DNA from 2 places in the Streptomyces sp. LZ34 genome. Region 2 is predicted to be linked to the other one. Evidence: riboswitches for the same ligand, from Rfam matches in the RefSeq annotation. Region 2 holds a riboswitch; the other holds the start of a gene.

Region 1 (7,104 bases), 8.6 Mb from region 2:
GCGGGCGGGTTCAGGGCCTGTGGGGCGTACGAGGCCGCCCAGATCATCAGGCCCGCGACCGCCACCCCGGACCCGGACACCAGCCACGCCCGCGTGCCCCACCGGTCCGGCCGGTAGCGGCTGCGCACCGAACGGCGGCCGCCCAGCCACAGCCCGCCGAGCGCGGCGGCGAGCCCGGCGAGCAGCACCGGCAGGCCGAAGCCCGCGCCCTGGGCCGCCAGCAGCCCGTACGTACCGGCGCACACGCCGAGCAGCCCGCCGAGGGTGAGGACGGCGGTCGCGCGGGCGACGGCGGGCGGGACGTGGGCGGTGCGGCCGTAGCCGCGCGCGTCCATCGCGGCCGCGAGCGCCACGGAACGCTCCAGCGCCCCCTCCAGGACCGGCAGCCCGACCTGGAGCAGGGCGCGCACCCCGCGGTCGGGGCGGCCGCGCAGCCGGCGGGCGGCGCGCAGCCGCTGGACGTCGGAGACCAGGTTCGGGGCGAAGGTCATCGCGACCACGACCGTCACGCCCGCCTCGTACAGCGCGCCGGGCAGGGACTTGAGCAGCCGGGCGGGGTTGGCGAGCGCGTTCGCCGCGCCGACGCAGACCAGGAGGGTGGCCAGCTTCAGCCCGTCGTACAGCGCGAAGGTCAGCCCCTCGGCGGTGACCCGGCCGCCGATCCGCACGCCCTGCGCCCAGTCGGGGAGCGGAACTTCGGGGAGCGTGACCAGCACGTGTGTGCCGGGGATCGGCGAGCCGAGGAGGACCGCGAAGCACAGCCGGATGGCCAGCACCACAAGCCCCAGCTTGAGGAACGCGCCGTACGAGCGCGCCCACGGCGCGTCCGTGCGGCGCGTGGCGACCACATAGCCCGCGACGGCGACGAGCAGCCCCAGCAGCAGCGGATTGGTGGTGCGGGAGGCGGCCGTGGCCAGCCCGAGCGCCCACAGCCACCAGGCCCCGGCGTGCAGCGCACCGCGCGCGGTGTGCGCGGTGTGCACGGTCTGCGGGTGTCCGGCGGCGGCCCGGTCGGCGCCGCTCATCGCCGGTGGTGGCGGCGCGCCTGCCACACGGCGGCGGCCCCCAGCGCGACCACGGCGGCCAGGCCGCCGATCAGCCCGGCCGACGGGCCGCCTCCGCCACCGCCCTGCGCGCCGTCCCCGCTGCTGCTGCCGCCGCCGGATCCGCCGCTGGTGGCGTCGACCTGTTCGCCGCAGCCCGTGGCGGGGTAGCCGGCGATGGCGCACAGCAGGGCGGAGGAGCTGTAGCGCAGCGGCTCGGCGACGGCCGCCAGCGCGTCCCCGGCGCTCGCGTCCTCGCCGACCCGGGCGCACTCCGTACGGGGCTCGGGCGGGGTGCGGTGGTCGGGGGCGTCGGCGGCCGTGCCGAAGTCGAGGACCACCGCGACGCGTTTGGTGCCGCCCTTCGCGGGGGTGTGCGCGCAGACCGTCCCGAAGTCGGTCGAGTCGCGGGGCTGGGTGGCGTCGCCCGAGTCCTCGCTCACGGCGAACCGGAATCCGATCATGTCGCCGTCGCCCGGCCGGGCCGTGGCGGGCCCCTGCGTGGCGTACGTCCAGCCGTTGGCGCCCCGCTCCCGCTGCCAGAACGACCAGTAGCGGTAGCCCGCGGCCTGCGCGGGCGAGGCGCCGAGCGCGAGCGCGGACACCAGCGCGGACATGAGCACGGCGCAGACGAGGGCGGCGCGTTGACCCATCAGAGCTGCTGCTTCTTCCGGCCGCTCAGCAGGAAGCCGATGCCGACGCCGGCCACCATGAAGACGCCCACCGTCCACCAGACGCCGCCGACACCCCCGTTGTCGTCGTCCTTCTTGTCCTTGCCGTCGTCCTTGCCCGAGTCCTTGTCCGAGTCGGCCTGCGACCCGGCCGCGGAGACCGACTCCGGCTTCGGGCCGGTGGCGTTCAGCTGCTGGACGAGGTCGGCGCCGCCGAAGCTGCGCGGATCCGCCCCGGCCGCATGCGCCGCGAGGACCAGCTTGGCCAGGGCGCCCGGGTCGCCCTTCGCCCACGCCAGCGCGCCGTTCTTCTCGTTCTGCAGCCACTGGAGGGGCTTGGCCGCGGTCGCGCTGTGCTCCCCGGCGGCCAGCGCGACGATGGCGTCCGCCGTGCCGCCGAAGTCGGGCTGGGCCTTGGCGCCGGGCATGGCGGACAGCAGGTGGCGGCCGTGCGCGGCCATGGTGTCCGACAGATACGCGGCGGCGGCCTGCGCGGCCTCGGCCGCCCCGTCCGGCTTGCCGCTGCCGCCCTTGCCCGCGCCGCAGTCCAGCGGCTTCGGGGCCTTGCCGGCGTCCTTGCCGGCCGGTTCGAAGACAAAGCCCTTGCCCTCGGTGGCCAGCGCGGCGGCCGCGGTCGCCAGGTCGTTGGCGATTTTCGTCCGGGGTTCGCCCTTGTCCGCCGTATACGCGAACGCCCCGCGCTGCCCCTCCTTCGCGTCACACCCCAGCTGAAGGCCCAGCAGCACGTCGTACGGCGTCTTGCCGCCCTTGGCGGACTTCACCCGCTCCGGGTCCTGGCCGGTGGCGGCGAAGGCGCCGACGGCGGCGGAGGTGGAGTTGGCATCGCTCGGGCTGCCCGGGTTCAGGCCCCAGCCGCCGTCGTCGTTCTGGTGCTTCTTCAGCCAGCCGACGCCCTTCTCGACGGTGGCGCTGCGCCCGCCGACCGCGGCCAGCGCCTGCACGGCCGCCGCCGTCGCGTCGGTGAACTCGCCCTTCTTCGGGTCGCAGGGCGTTGCGGCGTCGGCCCGGTACGCGGCGAAGCCGCCGTCCTCGCACTGCTGGCCGGCCAGCCAGTCGATGGCCGACCGCGCCGGGGTGACCCCGACCGCGTCCTGGGCGAGCAGCGCGAGTGACTGCCGCCACACCCCGTCGAACTTCGGGTCCTTGGTGCCGTACAGCCCCTTGGGCAGCGCCGCCGAGCCGGACGGCTTGGGGGAGGGCGAGGTGTCGGCGAACGCGGCGGGGGCGGCGGCCGTGCACAGGGCGGCCAGGGCGGCCAGAGCCGTGGCGCTGCGGCGTACGTTCATGGCGACGGTGCCTCTCGGTCGATGGTCTCGGCGGTGGCTGGGCATCGGTACGCGGCCACGCACGGCCGTCCACCCCGCACGCCGAGGGGACGCACGAACGCGGTGACACCGGGCTCAGCTCCGCATACCTCGACGGTGCCGCCGCCGGACGGGCCGACGGCGGGAGCCTGTGGTGCGCCCGACCAGGTGCTCCGGCTCGTACGCCCTGCGGCACACAGCCCGTACTCACGGTTGCGGGTCAGCGCCGGATTCTCACCGGCTTCCCCCGATCGGACGCGGATGAAGTTTTCACGGATACTTTATCCGGCGCCGAACCGGGCCGGACCACGGCGGTCGGGCCCCCGCACCATGCGGAACCGCTCGCGGCGCTGGAGGGCTGATGATCCGGTTCCGTTTTGGCCTGACCCCCTTGGAGGAAGTGCGGCCCTGGGGGCGGCGCGAGCGCCCCGTGCTGCACTGGTTCGGGCTGACCGACGGCTGGTACGTGATCGACCTCGGCGACCATGAGCTGCTGCGCTACTCCGAGCGCACGGTGCGGTCGCTGCGGGGCGGCGGGGGCGGCGGCCCGGCGCACCCGTATGCGGACTACTACGTGGTCCGGCTGTGGGAGGACCTGCTCGCGCTCCTGCCGGCGGCGCTGGAGCCGGTGCCCGAGGACCTGGCCGGCTTCGTGGCCGGCGACTCCTCCGGCTGGCACTGGGAGGAGACCCCGGAGGCCGCGGCCGAGGCCGCGGCCGAGGCCGCGGCGCAGTGGCACGGCGACCGCACCCTGTACACGGGGTATCTGCGGGTCGAGCCGCACATCCGCTGCTGGCGGACCGTCGCCGGGGAGGACGACGCTACGGAGGATGACGCCACCGGGGACGTCATGAACGTCAGCTGGGCGCATCAATCCGATCCCGAGAACGAGATCGAGTTCGCCGGCCCGGCGACGGGCCGGGTGACCGTGCCGACCAGCGCCTTCGTCGCCGCCGTGGCCGAGTTCGACCGCGCGCTGCTGGAGGCGATGGAGCGGCGGATCGGCGAACTGGAGGCGGCGGGGCCGCCGCCGGGGGTCGAGCTCGACCTGGAGCAGCTGCGCCGCGAGCACCGGGACCGGGCGGGGTGGCTGGAGCGGGCGCGGGCGTACGAGTACGCCACCGACTGGGCCGCCGTACGGACGGGCGCGGCGGAGCTGCTCAGATCACCAGGCGAGGACTGCGGGTGAGGCCGAGGATGCCGAGGAGTCGGTCCATCATGTCCTCGAACAGCGGCACCGGGTCATCCAGGGCGTAGGACATGTGGCTGTAGACGGCCAGGCAGAGCATGCCGTAGATCTGGCGCCAGCAGGTGATCATCAGGAGCGCGACACCGATGGGGACTTCGATGCCCATGGCCTCGCGGTACGTCCGCAACTGCCGTGCCAGGACCGGGTCGATCTCCTCGTCGGACGGGTGGGCCAGCTGCTGCTCACGCCACAGCCGGGTGAAGAGCTGCCCGTACATCCCGCCCAGATCGCGCAATATGACGTGCGGGATGTCGTCGGCGGACGCGGCGGCCGCCTGCGGATAGCCGGCCCCCATGAGCAGGTTGAACTCCGCAGGGTTGGCCACTGACCAGTCGAACACGGCCCGGGTGGCGGCGTGCAGCCGGGCGCTGATGTCGTCGGGGTCCTGCCGTTCCACCGCCGCCGCGACCACCTGCATGAACTCCGCCATCACGTCGTCGTAGACGGCGCGGATGAGCCCGTTTCTGCCCTCGAAGTAGCGGTAGAGCGCGGGGGAGGTGACGCCGACGCTGCGGGCCACGGCGGCGACGGTGAGACCTTCGACCCCCTCCGCGGCGGTGATCCGGCGGGCGGCGGCCTTGGCGTCGCGTTCGAGCTCCGCGCGTAGCCGCTCCCGCCGCGTCAGCCCTGCCATGCGCTCGCCTCCGCCCCCGTCTGGGTCTGTGCCGGACACCGTCGCCTCCTTGTCGTGGTCGGGTGCGCCTCAATGATCCTTCATCGGCTGTCGGCGTATGGGGCAACCGACTTGCCGTGAAGGTGCATCGCATGGTTAATACTATTCTCGCTTCTAAGGGCAGTCACGCTTGGGGGAAGGCGGAGAGCTGAGTGAGTAAGGCGTATGTGGCCGCGGTGGCGGCGGCGACCGTTCTCGCGGTGGGAGGCGTGACCGGGTGTGGCGCGTCCGACGACTCGGGGAAGGACGGCGGGCGATCCGGTGTCTCGGACGGCGGTGGGCGCAAGTCCGGGGCGGGCGCGGCGGGTTTGAGGGATTCAGGGGATGCGGCGGGATCCGGGCTCGCTGGGGCGATGAAAAACCTCTCCCGTGTGGCCTCGGCCACCGGGCCGGTGATCTGCTGGGACGACAAAGACGGCAAGGGTGAGCACGTCGCGGCCTTTGACGACACGTTCGGCAAGCGCGTTGCCACGTACTCCGAGGAGCCGCTGTTGTCCCGGCTCGCCGAGATCGCCGAGCAGGGGGACGCGGACCGGGCGTTCGTGCGCAGCCTCTGCGGGAAGCAGCAGTACGGCAAGAGCGCGGCGGACCTGGGGGTCAGTCCGGTCTCCCCGGACGGCCGGCGCGTCGCGGTCGAGGTGGTCACGGACGAGGCGGGCGCCCTCACGTCGTCGCATGTGGGGTGGCTGGACCTGGCCACGGGGGAGTTCACGGACATCACCGAGGCCGCGCAGAAAGGGGGCTACAGCCCGGAGAAGCACTCCGACGAGCTCCCCGGATTCGCCCCGGACGGATCGCTGTGGTTCCTGCGGGACGAGCAGGTGTACTACTCGGCGGATGAGAACGGCAGCCTCTCCCGGCACCCGATCAGCAAGGCATGCCATGACGAGCGATCCGGGAACGACGGCTTCTACCGCCCGGTGAACTCGGCGGCCGTCACCTGTCCGCGCCTCATTCACCCGAGCGGGAAGTTCGCTGTCTCTCCCGCCACCGTCATCGACGGCATCGACTCGTACGACGGGTTCGACCTCGATCTCCTGGCACCCGAAATGGACCGGCTCGACGACGACACGGCCTTCGGCGACCCCACCGACCAGATGGTCGTGCGCGACGGCGACGGCGACGACGTACGCGACTGCGACCCCGTGGCCTGGATCAACGCCGACGACCTGCTCTGCGAGGGGGCGTCGAACACCTTCTTCACCGTCCGGGCCGACGCGAGCGAGCTGGGGGAAAGGCCCGACGGGAGCGATCCGCTGGAGGCCGAGGTGAAGGCGGAGGTCGTGCGCGAGACGGATAACGAGATCCTTTCCGTGGCCCTGTCCGCGGATCGTCAGTACCTCTACATCGCGTTGAAAGAGGTCCTGGACGAGGGCGACGTAAAGCTGTACCGGGCCGACTTGACGACGCCCGGCGAACCGGAGGAGCTGGGGCCGCTCCCGCAGGGGGTGGGGGACAACTTCATGTTCCGCGGAAACTTCCAGACCGGCGATTTCCAGTAGCGGGCGCGCGAGCAGAGCACATCGGGGGCATCGAATGTCGAAATGGTGGCCGCGCAGGCGGTCGTTGCGTATCTTGCTGTCGGCCGGAATCGCGCTGGCCGTCTCGGCCGGTCTGCTCACCGCGTGGCAGATGGCGGTCAACCGGCCGGGAAAACTGGCCGTCAAGGTCACGGGCCTTCCCGCCAAGGCGCGTTTCACCCTCCATATCAGCGGGACGAACGGTTTCAGCGAAGAGCTGACGGCTGACAAGACGTTCTCCGTCAAACCCGGTGACTACCGCATCACGGCGAAGGCCGGCCATGCGAAGGGGAACGTCTACTACACGGCGGACGAGACCACGACCTGGACGGTGGACAGTGGTGAGACCGAGCGGGCGGTGATCGATTACGCCGTGGCGCTCTCCGAGAAGACGACGGTCCTGAAATCCGCCGACACCGGACTCCTCAAGCGCCCCGGCAAGTCGGAGATGGTCTTCGCCGCGGGCTCGTCGGCGGCGCGCAAGCTGAAGAAGGGTGCCTTCGTCCTCGCCGCCGAGAGCGAGCTGACGCCGCAGGGGCTGGTGCGCGAGGTGCGCGGGGTGACCCGGGAGAAGGACCGGGTCGTCGTCCGGACGAAGGACGCCACGCTTCAGCAGGCGATGC
Region 2 (7,104 bases):
CGGAGCGCAGTCGGGTGGCGCGCACGTCGTCGTCCCCGACGATCGCCATGGTGACCTTCTTGACCTTCGGCGCGCCGCCCCAGTAGTCCGGGTTGGCCTTGAAGGTGAGCTTCTCGCCCTTGCTCCAGCCGGCGAGGACGTAGGGGCCGGTGCCCACCGGCTTGGTGTTGAAGGAACCGGTGTTGGGGTCCTGCTTCCCGGCGATGTGCTCGGGGACGATCGGCAGGACCGTGCGCCCGGCGAAGGGCGCGTACGGGTACTTCAGGGTGAAGACGACCTTGTCATCGCCGTCCGCCCGCACATCTTTTATGGCGTCCAGTTCGCTCTTGGTGGTGTTGTTGGTCTTGGTGTCGAGGACGGTCCGGTAGGTGAACACCACGTCGGCGGGGGTCAGCGGCTCGCCGTCGCTGAACTTCACTCCGTCGCGCAGGGTGTAGGTGTACGTGCGGCCGGCGTCGCCGGCCTTGGGAAGCACCGCCGCCACGACGGCGGCGCCTCGTATTCGTCGGGTCGTCATAAGCCTCACACCCTCTTGTTGCACAAGAATTGCTGTTGCATATGCTGGCGCCACGTGGCGCCCCGGCCGCATCTCACCGGGCGGTGGTGAACCGCAATTCGGGGCGCTCGCGCCTCATCCGCCACGAAGGCCAGGTCCAATTCCGGTGGATCCAGTACCAGAGCGCAAAAGCCCAGCAGGCACCCAGCCGCATCGAATGCCGCAAAGACCTGGCGCCGTGCGATGCCGCATCCGCCCACGGAAGTATGGGAGCAGAGCGATGCGCGCCTGCGGGGTGTGAAAGTGGGCAGGAAGTGGCGCGGCCGGCCGTGGGAGCGGGTGTGGCCGGGGCGGAACACCTTCCCAGGAGCCCGCCCCGGCCACGGTGACCTCACAAGGTCACGGAGGGCAGGCCGCTGCGGGCTTCACGGGCCGCCGCCACCAGGTTCTCCAGCGAGGCCCGCACCTCGGGCCACCCGCGGGTCTTCAGGCCGCAGTCGGGGTTCACCCACAGCCGCTCGGCGGGGATGGCCTCAAGTCCCTTGTGCAGCAGGGCCGTCGTCTCCGCCACACCCGGGACACGCGGGGAGTGGATGTCGTAGACACCCGGTCCCGCCGCACGCGGATACCCGTGCTCGGCCAGTTCGCGGGCCACCTGCATATGGGAGCGCGCCGCCTCCAGGCTGATGACATCGGCGTCGAGGTCGTCAATGGCCCGGACGATGTCACCGAACTCTGCGTAGCACATGTGGGTGTGGATCTGGGTGTCCGGCCGCACACCGCTCGTGGTCAGCCGGAACGCCGCGGTGGCCCACGCCAGGTACTCCGGGCGGTCGGCGGCACGCAGCGGCAGCGTCTCGCGCAGGGCGGGCTCGTCGACCTGGATGACGGACGTGCCGACCGCCTCCAGGTCGCCCACCTCGTCGCGCAGGGCGAGGGCGACCTGACGGGCGGTCTCGGCGAGCGGCTGGTCGTCGCGGACGAAGGACCAGGCGAGCATGGTGACCGGGCCGGTGAGCATGCCCTTGACCGGGCGGTCGGTGAGGGACTGGGCGTACGTCGTCCAGCGCGCCGTCATCGGTTCGGGACGGGAGACATCGCCGGCGAGGATCGGCGGGCGGACGTAGCGGGTGCCGTAGGACTGGACCCAGCCGTGCCGGGTGGCGAGGTAGCCGGTGAGCTGTTCGGCGAAGTACTGGACCATGTCGCTTCGTTCGGGCTCGCCGTGCACCAGGACGTCGAGGCCGGCCTTCTCCTGGAAGGAGATCACCTCGCGGATCTCGGCCTCGATCCGCTCCTCGTAGGCGGCCTGGTCGATCCGCCCGGCCCTCAGATCGGCGCGGGCGGCGCGCAGCTCATCGGTCTGTGGGAAGGAGCCGATCGTGGTCGTCGGCAGCGGGGGCAGGCGCAGGTGGGTGCGCTGGGCCGTGGCACGTTCGGCGTATGGCTGGGAGCGGCGGGCGTCGGCGGCGGTGACGGCCGCGGTGCGGGCGCGGACGGCGGGGTCGCGGGTGATGCGGGAGACCGCTCGGGAGGCCAGATCGGCCCGGTTGGCCGCCAGTTCGGCCGCGATGGTGTCCGTGCCCTGGGCCAGGCCGCGGGCCAGGGTGACGATCTCACCGGTCTTCTGCCGGGCGAAGGCCAGCCAGCGCAGGATCTGGGGTTCGATGTCCCGCTCGGCGGCGGCGTCGAGCGGGACGTGCAGCAGGGAGCAGGAGGCGGCGACGTCGACCCGGTCAGCCAGGCCGAGGAGGGTGCCGAGGGTGGACAGCGACTTCTCCAGGTCGTTGCCCCATACGTTGCGGCCGTCCACGACGCCGGCGACGAGGCGCTTGCCGGGCAGGCCGCCGACGGCGGCGAGTGCGTCAAGGTTCGCGGCAGCGGCGCCGGTGAAGTCCACAGCGAGCCCGTCGACAGGGGCCTTGACCAGGACCGGCAGGGCCTCGCCGAGCCGGTCGAAGTAGGAGGCCACCAGCAGCTTCGGGCGGTCGGTGAGGCCGCCGAGGTGGTGGTAGGCGCGGGCTGCGGCGTTCAGTTCGGCCGGGGTGCGGTCCTGGACGAGGGCGGGCTCGTCCAGCTGCGCCCACTGCGCGCCCGCCGCGCGGAGATCGGTGAGGATCTCCGCGTAGACCGGGAGCAGCCGGTCCAGGAGGGTCAGTGGCTCGAAGTCAGCGGCGACGCCGGGGGCCGGCTTGGCGAGCAGCAGATAGGTGACCGGGCCGACCAGGACCGGGCGCGGGGTGTGGCCGAGCGTGAGGGCCTCACGCGCCTCGGCGACCTGTTTGGTCGAGTCGGCCGCGAAGACCGTGTCCGGGCCCACCTCGGGCACGAGATAGTGGTAGTTGGTGTCGAACCACTTGGTCATCTCCAGCGGCGCCGCCTCCTGCGTGCCGCGCGCCATCGCGAAGTAACCGCCCAGGGGGTCGGCCTCGACGGCGGCACGGTGGCGGGCGGGGATCGCACCGACCATGACCGTGGTGTCCAGAACGTGGTCGTAGTACGAGAAGTCGCCGGTCGGCACCTCGTGGATACCGGCATCGGCCAGCTGCCGCCAGGTGGCGCGGCGCAGACCGGCCGCGACCTCACGCAGGCCTTCGGCGGTGACCCGGCCCTTCCAATGGCCCTCGATCGCCTTCTTCAGTTCCCGGTTCGGCCCCTGGCGGGGGTAGCCGTACACGGTGGCCCGGGCTGCCATGGCTGCGGCCTTGGTTGTCACGGAACTCTCCTTCGCGAGCACTCGTTTCGACTTCCCGGGACGGGACGAGGGCGAAGGGATGGCGAAGGCGGCGAGACCCGCTGGGGGTGCTCGACCGTGCCGCCGACCCGCCCTCGAGGTCACCGAGATTCCGTGCGCGCACATCGCACACGGGCAGTGGCAGGTCTTCGGACTCGCAGGCGCGCCTCGTGACGTACGACCTGTCGTACGAGGCACCTACTGGCCGTCGCTTCCCAGACCCGGCTCTCCGGGCCCAGTGCTTGATGACGGCGGTCGTTCCCGCTCACCGCTGCGGGGCAGTCCCGGATTCCCACCGGGTTCCCTCTTGCGACGCGCCTGCCTGGCGGACAGGGCGAACCAGCTGCACCGCCAGCCTATACAGGCGGCGGGCGCGGGGGCGACCCAGTGGACAAGGCGTTCGCCACGCGCGAGCGCGTCCAGGTGCGGATCGCCGCCATGCCAGGGGGGAAGTCAGTGGTGCTCGCGCCGGCAGGGGCGTGAGGCGCGTGTGGTAGCTTGCCGGGGCCAGTCGTACCCATGTACGTACACGTGCGTGCACGGGTCAGGGAATCCGGTGTGAATCCGGAGCTGACGCGCAGCGGTGAGGGCGACGGGCGGGGCATCGGCCACTGGACGGCGATCGCGGTCCGGGAAGGCGCCTCGTTCCGGCTGACCCCGAGCCCGAAGACCTGCTGGCGGCCTCCGACACCGGAAAACGGCCGGGGGAGCACTGTACGACCGGGCTTCGCGCAAGAGCCCTCGACACCGAAGGAAGCTCCGTGCCGCTCGCACGCCCTCTCCGTCATGCCGTCCCGCTCCTGGCAGGTGCCCTGCTGCTGACCGGCTGCGGTGGTTCCTCCGGCCCGTCGGCCGAGGCGAGCCCGGCCAAGGGCAAGTCCGCCGGCTATCCGGTCACTCTCGACAACTGCGGGCAGAAGGTCCACGTCGACGAACCTCCGCAGCGGGCGGTCTCCCTCAACCAGGGTACGACCGAGATCATGCTCTCCCTCGGGCTCGCCGACCGTATGGTGGGTACCGCCACCTGGACGGACCCGGTGGCGAAAGGGCTGGAGAAGGCCAACGCGAAGGTGAAGCGGCTGTCCGACAACGCCCCCTCGTTCGAAAAAGTCCTGGACACCGAACCCGACTTCGTCGCCTCCTCCTTCGCCTCCACACTCGGCAAGGGCGGTGTGGCCCCGCGGAAGGAGTTCGACAAGCTCGGCGTGGCCACCTACCTCTCCCCCTCCGACTGCGTCGGCAAGGACAACAGCGGTGACGGCGATGGTGCGCGCACCGAGCCGCTGACCATGGACGCGGTTTATGGCGAAGTCACCGACCTGGCACGGATCTTCGGCGTGCAGGAGCGCGGCGAGAAGCTCGTCGCCGATCTCAAGGCCCGGGTAAAGAGGGCCACCTCCGGCCTCGACGCCCGGGATGTCACCGTCATGTACTGGTTCGCCAACTCCCAGTCCCCGTACGTGGCGGGCTGCTGCGGCGCCCCCGGCATCATCACCCGCGAACTCGGCGCGAAGAACGCCTTCGACGACACCCACGAGGAGTGGCCCCAGGTCAACTGGGAGACCGTCGCCGACCGCGACCCCGACATCCTCGTCATCGGCGACCTGACCCGCAAGCAGCAGACGGCCGAAACCGCGGCGAAGAAGATCGAGTTCCTGGAGTCCGACCCGGTCACGAGGAGCCTGACCGCGGTGAAGAACAAGCGGTACGTGCTGCTGTCCGGGCAGGCCATGAATCCGACCATCCGGACCGTCGAGGGCATCGAGAAGGTGTCGGCGGCGCTGCGCGAGTACGGCCTCGAGGGATGAGCACCGCCCTGTCCTCGGCCGCGCCGGCAGCGGTGCGCGGTCTGCGCCGCGCGCTGCTGTGGGCGGCCGGTCTCGCGCTGCTGTGCGTCTCCATCGCCGTGGCGATCACCATCGGCCCGGCGGACATCGCGGTCGGTGACGTATGGGCGACGGTGGCGGCCCATCTCGGCTGGGGAAAGGCGGAGTTGACACCCATCCGGGACGGGATCGTGTGGAACCTGCGACTACCGCGCACCCTGCTCGCGGCCGTGTGCGGCGCCGGACTGGCCGTGTGCGGGGCGGTGATGCAGTCCCTGCTGCGCAACCCGCTCGCCGACCCCTTCGTCCTGGGCGTCTCGTCCGGGGCCTCGACCGGCGCGGTCGTGGTCGTCGTGCTCGGCGCGGGAGGCGGGGCAATGTCCGTGTCGGGCGGGGCATTCTTGGGGGCGATTGGCTCCTTCGCGCTGGTGCTGCTGCTCAGCCACACTCTCGGCGGCACCACGGACCGGGTGGTGCTCTCCGGCGTCGCGGCCATGCAGCTGTTCTCCGCGCTCACCTCCTTCGTCGTGATGACGGCGGCCGACGCCGAGACCACCCGCGGGGTGCTGTTCTGGCTGCTCGGCTCGCTCAGCGGGGCCGACTGGACGGATGTGGGGGTGTGCTCGGCGGCGCTGGTGGCGGCGCTGCTGGTGTGCGCCGGGCGCGCCGGACAGCTGGACGCGTTCGCGTTCGGGCAGGAGGCGGCCGCCTCGCTGGGCGTGAACGTGGCCCGCACCCGGCTGGTGCTGCTGTGCGCCACCGCCCTGCTGACGGCCGTCCTGGTCAGCTCGGCCGGGGCGATCGGCTTCGTCGGCCTGGTACTGCCGCACGCCGCCCGCGCGCTCACCGGACCCGGCCATACGCGGCTGCTGCCGGCCACCGCTCTGGCCGGGGCGGTGTTCCTGGTGTGGGTCGACACCCTCGCCCGTACCGTCCTGGACCCGCAGGAGGTGCCGGTGGGCGTGGTGACCTCGCTGATCGGCGTCCCGGCGTTCGTCCTCGTGCTGTACCGGACCAGGAGTCCGCGATGACCGGCACCGCTGACGGCGCCGGGCTGCGCGCCGATCGGCTCACCTACACGGCGGGCGGCACGCCGATCCTGGACGGGGTCAGCCTCACCCCACGCCCCGGTACCGTCACCGGCCTCCTCGGCCCGAACGGCTCGGGCAAATCCACGCTGCTGCGCCTGCTCGCCGGCGTCATCACGCCGGCCTCCGGCACCGTCACTCTCGACGACCGCCCACTGGAGCAGGTGGGGCGCCGCGCGGTCGCCCGCCGTGTGGCCGTCGTCGAGCAACAGGCCGACACCCAGGTCGCGTTGACCGTCCTCGAGGTCGTACGCCTCGGCCGCGTCCCTCACCGCCGGGCCTGGGCCCCCGCCTCGCCCGAGGACGAGGAGGCCGTCGGTGCCGCGCTGGCCCGCACCGGGCTGACCGACAAGGCCGGCCGCCCCTGGCACACCCTCTCCGGCGGCGAACGCCAGCGCGTCCAGATCGCCCGCGCCCTCGCCCAGCAGCCGCGGGAACTGCTACTGGACGAACCCACCAACCACCTCGACATTCAGCACCAGCTCGCCCTGCTGACCTTGATCACCGAACTCCGCCTCACCAGCGTCGTCGCCCTGCACGACCTGAACCTGGCAGCGATGTACTGCGACCGGCTCGTGGTCCTCAAGCAGGGCCGCGTGGTGGCCTGCGGCAGCCCGCAGGACGTCCTCACCCCGGCCCTCATCGCCGACGTCTACGGCGTACGGGCCACCGTCACCCGCACCGGCCCCGACGACCGCCCCCACATACGCTTCCTGGGCACACTCCCGCCTCGCTGACCACCGAGGCCCGCCTCAGGTTGCGGTCGCCTCCGCGGCGGCGCGCCCCGCCTCGCGGCCGGAGAAGAGGCAGCCGCCGAGGAAGGTGCCCTCCAGGGAGCGGTAGCCGTGGACTCCGCCGCCGCCGAAGCCCGCGACCTCTCCGGCCGCGTACAGACCGGGCACGGGGTTCCCGGCCGTGTCCAGGACGCGGCCGGAGAGGTCGGTCTGGAGGCCGCCGAGC

What was found. A riboswitch is a leader RNA that binds a small molecule or an ion and turns the genes downstream of it on or off. The one in region 2 is predicted to bind cobalamin.
Region 1: another riboswitch for cobalamin. It lies ahead of ACWY4P_RS37880 (prenyltransferase/squalene oxidase repeat-containing protein); the one in region 2 lies ahead of ACWY4P_RS01420 (ABC transporter substrate-binding protein).

What each region holds. Positions count from the first base shown of each region.
Region 1 is NZ_CM132680.1:8,917,411-8,924,514, forward strand. It holds gene ACWY4P_RS37870 (CbiQ family ECF transporter T component) at 1-1,025, opposite strand, end outside; gene ACWY4P_RS37875 (SCO2322 family protein) at 1,022-1,696, opposite strand; gene ACWY4P_RS37880 (prenyltransferase/squalene oxidase repeat-containing protein) at 1,696-3,021, opposite strand; cobalamin riboswitch at 3,185-3,310, opposite strand; gene ACWY4P_RS37885 (DUF5984 family protein) at 3,401-4,228, shown strand; gene ACWY4P_RS37890 (TetR/AcrR family transcriptional regulator) at 4,200-4,922, opposite strand; gene ACWY4P_RS37895 (hypothetical protein) at 5,315-6,463, shown strand; gene ACWY4P_RS37900 (LppP/LprE family lipoprotein) at 6,594-7,104, shown strand, end outside.
Region 2 is NZ_CM132680.1:295,817-302,920, forward strand. It holds partial or broken gene ACWY4P_RS01410 (ABC transporter substrate-binding protein) at 1-517, opposite strand, end outside; gene metE (5-methyltetrahydropteroyltriglutamate--homocysteine S-methyltransferase) at 888-3,212, opposite strand; cobalamin riboswitch at 3,354-3,590, opposite strand; cobalamin riboswitch at 3,722-3,923, shown strand; gene ACWY4P_RS01420 (ABC transporter substrate-binding protein) at 3,992-5,038, shown strand; gene ACWY4P_RS01425 (FecCD family ABC transporter permease) at 5,035-6,087, shown strand; gene ACWY4P_RS01430 (ABC transporter ATP-binding protein) at 6,084-6,881, shown strand; gene ACWY4P_RS01435 (FAD-binding dehydrogenase) at 6,897-7,104, opposite strand, start outside.